Regions from separate parts of the Luteibacter flocculans genome, predicted to be linked through region 2. Evidence: riboswitches for the same ligand, from Rfam matches in the RefSeq annotation. Region 2 holds a riboswitch; the other holds the start of a gene.
The links. A riboswitch is a leader RNA that binds a small molecule or an ion and turns the genes downstream of it on or off. The one in region 2 is predicted to bind cobalamin.

Region 1: linked by a shared signal. The riboswitch ahead of IM816_RS00550 (TonB-dependent receptor domain-containing protein) and the one ahead of IM816_RS01365 (ribonucleoside-diphosphate reductase subunit alpha) in region 2 are both predicted to bind cobalamin.

What each region holds. Positions count from the first base shown of each region.
Region 1 covers NZ_CP063231.1:121,895-126,731, reverse strand. Annotated here, with positions in the region: gene IM816_RS00550 (TonB-dependent receptor domain-containing protein) at 1-1,228, opposite strand, end outside; cobalamin riboswitch at 1,365-1,602, opposite strand; gene IM816_RS00545 (TonB-dependent receptor) at 1,852-4,837, shown strand, end outside.
Region 2 covers NZ_CP063231.1:324,018-328,854, forward strand. Annotated here, with positions in the region: gene IM816_RS01360 (ribonucleotide-diphosphate reductase subunit beta) at 1-859, opposite strand, end outside; gene IM816_RS01365 (ribonucleoside-diphosphate reductase subunit alpha) at 948-3,446, opposite strand; cobalamin riboswitch at 3,614-3,824, opposite strand; gene IM816_RS01370 (response regulator) at 3,986-4,837, shown strand, end outside.

The sequences.
Region 1 (4,837 bases), 200 kb from region 2:
AGCGGAAACCATAGGCCGCCGAACCGGTGGTGTGGTTGCCGAACTGGGTGTTGTGGTCGTGACGGACCGAAAGCTGGAGTTCGTGGGCGCCAAACAGACCCTGGTACAGGGCGAAGATGCCTGTGTTGTTGCGCGAGTCGGCCAGGTAGTCGGTATCGCTCTTCAACGTTTCCTGCTGGTAGTCGACACCGGCCGTCAGGGTCTGGCCTGCGGCGAGGGTCACGTCGTTCTGCCAGGACGCCTGATTGCGCTTGGAGTAGAGATAGCCCACCCGCGCCTTGTCCACGCCGTAGTTCACGAAGTCGAGCGTCTTGTCGGCGCCATTGAGGTAATTGTCGGCGCGGTCCTGGTTCTGGCCGAGCGCGAGCGACATGCGCCACGCCGGCATCACGTCGAAAGCCAGCTTCCCACCGGCCACCTGCTGGGAGCGGCGCGTGAAGTTCTGGAAGTCGCCGTCGTACTCGATGTCGCCCTTGCTGCGCAGCCAGCTACCGGTGAGCTCGGTGCCATCGTCCCAGCGATAGCCGCCCGACAAGGCGCCGTTATACATGCGCGAGGCATCGTGATCCGGCTCGTCGGTGAAGCAGCCCGCCATGGCCTCCGCGGCGCCGACGCGGCAAGCGTTGATCCCGGCCGTGTATTGCCCGCCAAGGCTGGCGTTGTACCAGCCGTGCTGGCCGCCACCGGAAATGCCGGCCTGCCCCGCGGTATAGCCGTGGCTACCGCCCGTGACGGACAGCGTCGGGGTCGGCGCCTCACCGGTCTGGCCGTGGCGGGTGAAGATCTGGATAACGCCGCCAATGGCGTCAGATCCATACAGTGTCGAACGCGGACCGCGCACGATCTCGATGTGGTCGATCTGCTCCACGGGAAGCTGCTCATAGGCTGGCAGACCGGCACCCACCGTGCCGACGCGCACGCCGTCCACCAGCACCAGCGTGTGCGACGAATTGGTGCCGCGCATGAACAACGAGGTCTGCTGGCCGATGCCGCCGGTGTTCGCGATCGCCACGCCGGGCAGGCCAACGAGAAGATCCTGCACGCTCACCGGCTGCAGCCGCTCGATGTCCTCGCGGGTGATGAGGGTGACCGGTGCCAGCACCTCGTCCAGCGGCGTGGGTGCACGGTTGGCGGTCACCACCACCGGATCGAGCCGGTCGGGCGCGTCGGCGGCATGGGCCATCGTCATCGTGGACAAAAGCGCCGCCGCGAGCAGGGTCTTCTTCATGGAACGTCTTCCTTTCGCCGCAAAGCGGCTCATGCAGGCAATCGGAGGACGTGCGACGAACGGCAAACGGGAGGGAACCCGGCGGCTGTCCGGATCCGCCCTCCGCGAATCGATCGAAACAGGGACGCCCGCCGGGGTGGCGGGTCGACATCGGGCCGGTCTCCGGACTCGCGTCAGCCATCGACGATGGCCGGACCCGGTGCCTTCCCGCTCGCGCAGTGGCGTCTTACCGAGTCCGCGAACGGGCAATGCCCGCCTGGACGCATACCGTTGCGGGGGCAGTGCCGGCCTTGTCCTACGAAAGAACGCACCGGCTTCCCGTTTAATCCACGCCAACCACCGTCGGCGCGGACACCCGAACGGGGCGGATGGTAGCCGGCAAGTGCTTGTTTGTCACGACAAATTTAATTTTTGCTTAACACAGGGTTGACCATCGCAAAATAATTCGATTACAAGCGAAAGGAATTGCTGTCGGGCGCGCGGTATGGCGCAACGGGAGGCATGGCCTACGAAGCCGCGTCCGGGGGGACCGGTGGAGCGGGGCGATGAGACAGCAATACCGCCGGAGCTCGGCTCGCACCTTCGCAGCCGGCTTTCTTGCTTTTCCTCGGGGAGACAAACACATGCAGGCCTCCAACGTTCGCAATGGCGCCATTCGGCGCACCGCCTTGTGCACCGCCCTCGCCTTCTGCTTCGCCAGTGGCGCCGTGCTCGCCCAGTCCAATGCTTCCGGTGTCGTGTTCGGCCGCGTCGCGCAGCCGGACGGCGCCGTCGTCCATCTCGAAAACCTGGATACGGGTCTGACCCGCGACGTCGGCGTGGATGCCGATGGGCGCTACCGCGCCAGCTCGCTGCCGGTCGGCCGCTACAAGGTATCGGTCCAGCGCGGCGGTCAGGTCGCGGAAAGCCGCGACAACGTGCAGGTGAACCTCGGCGGCGGCGTGGACGTGTCCTTCGGCGGCGCAGCGACTGCTTCTGCAACTTCCGCGCAGAACCTGGAAGGCGTGCAGGTCACCGGCAACGTCCTCCCCGCGATCGACGTGTCCCAGGTCGACTCGCGCACCGTACTTACCTCGGAACAGTTGCAGAAGCTGCCTCTCGCACGCGACGTGACAGCGGCCGCGCTGCTCGCGCCGGGCGTCATTTCCGGCGACAGCCGCTACGGTAACGTCGCCTCGTTCGGCGGTTCGTCGGCGTCCGAGAACCAGTACTACATCAACGGCTATGCGGTGACCAACGCGCTCACCGGCCTGGGCTTCACCAGCCTGCCCTACGACGCGATCGACCAGCAACAGATCTTCACCGGTGGTTACGGTGCGGAATACGGTCGCTCGACTGGCGGCGTGATCAACATCGTGACCAAGCGCGGCGGCAACACCTGGAAGGGCGGCGTCGGCATGTACATCCAGCCGAACGGCGCACGCCAGTCGCCACGCAATATCTATCGCACCAACGGCCAGCTGTACCAGAACCGCGGCGACAACGAGCGCAGCGACACCCAGTACACCGCCTACATCAGCGGTCCGCTGATCAAGGACAAGCTGTTCCTGTTCGCTGCGGGCGACTTCACCCGCACCGATACCAAGTCCACCAGCAGCATTCTGGCCCCGCAGCGTACGAACCAGACGCAGAAGGCCACGAAGTGGATGGGCAAGATCGACTGGAACATCACCGACAACCATCTGCTCGAAGTCACCGGCATCGGCGACAAGACCAACACCGAACGCAGCGTCTACGCGTACGACTACGACACGCGCAGCCGCGGTGCGTATCTCGGCACCGACAATCTCAAGAACTTCGATGCGGGCGCGGGCTCGGCACCGGGCGGTGACGTCTACATCGGCAAGTACACGGGCTACATCACCGACGACCTGACCATCAACGCGCTGTACGGTCACACCACCACGAAGCACGAGCGCGATCTTGGCTACGCCGGTTCGTCGAACTGCCCGTGGATCACGGACAACCGTCGCGGCATCGCCAATCCGATTACCGGCTGCGGCCTCGTCAACGGCACGGTGCTGAATGCCGGTGCCAAGGACAAGACGCACGGCTGGCGTCTCGACGTGGAATACCGCGCGGGCGATCACGATCTGCGCGTCGGTGTGGACAACCAGACGCTCGAATCGACCTCCGGCAACATCTACGAAGGCGGCTACCGCTGGGTCTATCGCAATGCGGGCACAGTCACGGGCCGTCCCGACATCGTGCCGCCGCCCGGTACCACGTACGTCGCGGAAAAGCGTCTCTTCGAAACCGGCGCAAGCGTGAAGACCGAACAGGAAGCGCAGTACATCGAAGACCACTGGCAGGTCACCGATCGCTGGATGGTGTACCTCGGCCTGCGCAACGAGCAGTTCAAGAACTTGAATGGCGACGGCGAGACCTATGTGAAGCAGCGTCATCAGCTTGCGCCACGCCTCGGTGCGACCTGGGACGTGTTCGGCGACTCCACGTTCAAGATCTACGCGAACGCCGGCCGCTATCACCTCGCCATTCCGTCCAACGTCGCGATCCGCGGCGCGTCGGCATCCACGTACTACAGCGAGTACTACACCTATAGCGGCGTGGCTGCCAACGGCGAGCCGACCGGCCTGACCCAGCTCGGCAGCCGCGCGTACCTCAACGGCGAGGACGGCACGACGCCCGATCCGAAGACCGTGGCCGCGAAGGGCATCGACGCGTATTACCAGGACGAATACATCCTCGGCTTCGACAAGGCCATCAACGAGAACTGGAGCTTCGGTGCGAAGGCTACGTACCGCAAGCTGAAGAGCTCGATCGACGACTTCTGCGATTCGCGCCCGTTCGAGTCGTATGCCGCGCGCAACGGCATCGACATCAGCAACGCGTCGCTGCCCGGCTGCTATCTGTTCAATCCGGGCAAGTCGAACACCTTCCTCGTGGACGTGGGCGGCGGCCAGTACGTGCCGTTCAAGCTGACCAAGGACGACTTCACTTCCCCGCCGCCGGGCAATGTGCCGTTCCCGGATCTGAAGCGCAGCTATTACTCGCTCGATCTCTATCTGGAACATCACTTCGCGGACGATTGGTACGGCCGCATCGACTACACCTTCTCGCGCAGCTACGGCAACTCGGAAGGCCAGTTGAAGTCGGACATCGGCCAGCTCGATCCGTCGGTGACGCAGGACTGGGACGCGCCGGAAATCATGCAGTACGCGAACGGTCCGCTGCCGAACGACCGCACGCACCAGTTGAAGGCGTACGGTTACTGGCAGGCCACGCAGGAATGGTTGTTCGGCGGCAACCTGGCCGTTGCGACGGGGCGTCCGAAGAACTGCATCGGCCTAGATCCGGTCGATGCGATCCAATACGGCGCCTCGTACTTCGAGTGCGGTTTCCAGCCGTCGCCGCGCGGGTCGAAGGGCCGCTTGCCGTACACATGGAACCTCGATCTCAACGCCGAGTACCGCCCGATGTGGGCAGGCCAGAACCAGCCACTGGCGTTCTCTGCCACGGTGTTCAACGTCGTCGGCAGCCAGCGTCCCGTCGGTCAGATCGACGTGGGCGAGACCGGTACGGTGCAGAACGGTGTGCCGGTGGTCAGCGACGACTACCGCCGTCCGATCGCGTTCCAGAACCCGCGCT
Region 2 (4,837 bases):
CGCAGTACTCGAGGTACTGACGCATGTCGTTTACCGACAGCCCGGCCACACCGCCGGAGAGCACGTCCTGGGCGAACTGCGTCTCGCAGGCGATGGCGTCTTCCAGCATCGTTTCCACCTGCTCGCGCATCTCGTCGTCGAAAAGGTCCGGTTCCTGCTCGCGTACGGTGCGCACCACTTCGAAGGCGAAAGCCATGTGGCCCGACTCGTCGCGGAAGACCCAGTTGGTACCCGACGCCAGGCCGTGCAGCAGACCGCGCGAACGCAGGTAGTACACGTAGGCGAAAGCGGCAAAGAAGAACAGTCCTTCGATGCAGGCGGCGAAGCAGATCAGGTTGAGCAGGAACTGCCGGCGGTGCTCGCGCGTCTCCAGGCGATTCAGGTTCTGGATCGACTCGATCCACTTGAAGCAGAACTCGCCCTTCTGCCGGATCGACGGGATGCTCTCGATCGCGGCGAACGCCTTGTTCCGTTCCGCAGGTTCGGGGATATAGGTGTCCAGCAACGTGAGATAGAACTGCACGTGCAGCGCTTCCTCGTACAACTGGCGCGACAGGAACATGCGCGCTTCGGGCGAGTTCACGTGCTGGTAGAGGTTCAGCACGAGGTTGTTCGACACGATCGTGTCGCCCGTGGCGAAGAAGGCGACCAGGCGATGGATGAGGTGCCGGTCGGCATCGGACATCTTCGACTTGAGGTCGGTGACGTCGAGCGAGAAATCCACTTCCTCCACGGTCCACGTATTGCGGATGGCGGCGCGGTACATCTCATAGAACTGCGGGTACTTCATCGGCCGCAGGGTGAGCTCGAAGCCGGGGTCGAGGATGTGGGAGTCGCGAGTGATCGGGGTGGCGGACATCAGGTGCCTCAATGTGGACGAGCGGCGCGCCGTGGCGCGCCAGCGTCGAGAAGGGGTGCGGAGCGGCAGGTGCCGCTCCGCGGGCCGGTTACTGGCAGGCTTCGCAGTATTCGGGGTTTTCGAGCGAGCAGAACACGGCAGCCGTTGCCTGTTCCTGCGCATCGATGGCCGGTGCAGCAGGTGCCGTAGCAGTCGCGCTGACAGTGGTCTTGGCAATGCGGGTGGCCGGACGTGAGCGCAGGTAGTAGGTCGTCTTGATGCCCGCCTTCCAGGCGTACATGTACATCGACGAAAGCTGTCCGATGTTCGGGTTCTCCATGAACAGGTTCAATGACTGGCTCTGGTCGATGTAGGCACCGCGCGCGGCGGCGAGATCGATCAGTGCCTTCTGCGGCAGTTCCCAGGTGGTGCGGTAGACCGCGCGCAGTTCGGCCGGAATGGCGGCGATGCCCTGCACCGAACCCTCGGCGAGCTTGATCTGGTCGCGCACTTCGGCGGTCCACAGTCCAAGAGTCTTCAATTCCTCGACGAGGTAGCGATTCACGACGAGGAAATCGCCGGACAGCGTCTCGCGCTTGAAGAGGTTCGACACCTGCGGCTCGATGCACTCGTAGCAACCGGCGATAGAGGCGATGGTTGCCGTCGGTGCGATGGCGATCAGCAGGGAGTTGCGCAGGCCGGTGGCCTTGATCTTCTCGCGCAGTTCCGCCCAGCGCGCATCGCGCCCGGTCGGCGTGGCCGCCGGCCAGTAGTCGAACTGCAGCTCACCGTTGGCGGCACGCGTTTCCGCAAAGCCCGGATGTGCCCCGTCACGCTCGGCGATCTCGTTGGACATCGACAGGGCGTGGAAATAGATCTCTTCCGCGATGCGCGTGGATATCTCGCGCGCGGCGTCGGAGTCGAACGGGAGACGCAGCTTGAAGAAGACGTCCTGCAGACCCATCACGCCCAGGCCCACCGGGCGCCACTTCATGTTGGCCGTCCGGGCCGTGGCGATCGGATAGAAGTTGAGGTCGATGACGCGGTTCAACTGGCGCACGGCCGTGCGTACGGTGGTGGCCAGCTTGTCGAAATCGAACGCACCGTCGACCACGTGCCGCGCGAGGTTGATCGAGCCGAGGTTGCAGACGGCCGTCTCGTTCGCGTTGGTGACCTCGAGGATTTCCGTGCAGAGGTTCGACAGGTGGATGACGTTCTCGGGGCGCGCCGTCTGGTTGCTGGTGGCGTTCGAGCGGTCCTTGAAGGTCATCCAGCCGTTGCCGGTCTGTGCCAGCGAACGCAGCATGCGTGCGTACAGCTCGCGGGCCTTGATCGTCTTCGCGGCCAGGCCGTCGGCCTCGGCTTTTTCATAGGCGGCGTCGAACGCGGCGCCCCAGGTGTCGACGAAGTGCGGCACGATCTTCGGGTCGAACAGCGACCAGTCGCCGTCGGCTTCGACCCGGCGCATGAACAGATCGGGCACCCAGTTGGCGAGGTTGAGGTTGTGTGTGCGGCGTGCGTCGTCGCCGGTGTTCTCGCGCAATTCGAGGAATTCCTCGATGTCCGCGTGCCACGATTCCAGATACACGCAGGCCGCGCCCTTGCGCTTGCCGCCCTGGTTCACGGCGGCGACGGAGGCGTCCAGCGTCTTCAGCCACGGCACAAGGCCGTTCGAGTGGCCGTTGGTGCCGCGGATCAGCGAGCCGCGCGAGCGGATGCGCGAATAGGCGAGGCCGATGCCGCCCGCGAACTTCGACAACTGGGCCACGTCACCGTACTTGGCGTAGATCGACTCGAGCGCGTCCTGCGGCGAATCCAGCAGAAAGCACGACGACAGCTGCTCGTGCGCGGTGCCGGCGTTGAACAGGGTCGGCGAGCTGGCGAGGTACTCCAGCGAGGAGAGCATGCGGTACAGCTCCAGCGTCTCGGCCACGTCGTTGCCGCCGAGCGCGCAGGCGATGCGCATGAAGAAATATTGCGGCGTCTCGATGACGAAGCGCTTCGTCGGATGACGCAGCAGGTAGCGGTCGTAAACCGTGCGCAGGCCGAAGTACTCGAAGCGTCGCGAGGCGCTGGTGTCCACGGCATCGTTGAGCTTGCGCGCGTTCACCTGCACGAAGTCACGGAGGCGCTCGTTGAGAATGCCCAGCTCGAAGCCGGTGGAGATCGACTGCGAGAACGACTGGATGTCCTGCCCGGACACTTCCTTGTCGATGAAGGCGGCGAGCAGGCGCGCGGCGAGCTGGCCGTATTCCGGCTCCTCGGCAGTCAGCGCGGCGGCCGTGCGGATCGACAGCTGGTCGAGTTCCTGTGTGGTGGCGCCGTCATAGAGGCCGCCGATCGTCTTCAGCGCGACGCGCATCGGGTCCACGGCGTAAAGGCCGTCGGCGCTGCGGGTGACCGCGCGCACGATCTTGTTCACGTCGACGACTTCCTGGCCGCCGTTGCGCTTCGTCACGCGCATCTGGCCGGGGTTGTGCGGCGGGGTCAGGGCAAAGGCCGGTGGCGGCTCGTTGCGATAGCCAGCGGCGGGCGCGTTGCCGGTCGCGGGCGGGGTGGTGGTGACGGCGTCGGCCGTCTCGGTGCGCTCGTGCGCGGCGGAATCCATCGTGGTCATGTGTGGCGTGCCCCAGGGCCAGGTTCAAACTCCCGTTCCCTCGGACGGGGCTCGAAGCGGTTCAGGCCAACGGGAAAAAAGCCGGGACGGAGCCTGCCCAGGGCGGCTCCGGTCCGCGACGCGCTTCCCCGCGGAAGCCGTCACCACAATCGGCACCGATGAGGCACCGACCGCTGGCAGGTCTTCGGACTCGTGGACGAGGGCCCGGAGGCCCGCCTACCCATCGCTTCCCAGTCGCTGAGGACCAGTGCATTCAGACGGGGTCGTTTCCACTTACCGCTGCGGGGCAGTTCCGGATTTGCACCGGATTCCCTATTAAGTCCGACGGGCAGTCGCGCCTCTCCGGACACCAGCGGGCACACGATATAGCCGGCGGGGCGAGGGGTCAACACAAGATGTTGGGTCTGGCGCAGGTATCTGATCGGATTCGTAATCGAGCGCGAAGAGGATGTGAAGATCGTCTACACAATCGGATCTTGCGAGCAACGATAAACTCCCGTCTTTCCTCCCTCACGCACCCGCCAGGCTCGATGCCATCTTCCTTTGCGCTGCAGGATCATGCACTGATCTCCCGGTCGTTCGATGCCGTTCCCTACGGCATCGTCGCCCTTTCCACCGCCGGGGAGCTCCTGTACGCGAATGCGTGGGCGGCCGCTCGGTTGCCCTCGGACGATTTCCTCGCCGTATGGGGTGACGAGACCCGGAAACGGATCGTCGATGCCTTTTCGCGATCCGTAGATGAGGGCCTCGCCACGCTGGAGGTCGCCTCGGCCGACGGCACGCCCTGGCGCCTGTCCGTGGAGCCGTGGCGCGGCGGTACGGACGCCGAGCCGGTGCTGATGGTGTCGCTGCTGCCGACCCGGAGCGACGGCGAGCCCGTGGACTTCGCGCTCGGTCTGACCCAGGACCAGCTACGCCAAGCGCAGAAGATGGACGCGATCGGCAAGCTGACCGGTGGCGTGGCGCACGATTTCAATAACCTGCTCCAGGTGATCAGCGGCAACCTGCAGCTGCTGAGCGCCGACGTGGCGGGCAACGCCCGCGCGGAACGCCGCGTGGCGAACGCCATGGCCGGCGTCACCCGCGGCACCAAGCTCGCCGCTCAGTTGCTCGCTTTCGGTCGGCGCCAGCCGCTGGCCCCGAAGGTGGTGAACATCGGCCGCTTCGTCCGCGACATGGACGAACTCCTTCGCCGCGCGCTGGGTGAGGCGATCGAGGTGGAGACCGTGGTGGCCGGCGGCCTGTGGAACACGCTGGTCGATCCGGGCAACGTCGAGAACGCGCTGCTCAATCTCGCGCTCAATGCACGCGACGCGATGGAAGGGCGCGGCAAGCTGACCATCGAGGCCGGCAACGCGCTGCTCGACGCTACCTACGCCGCG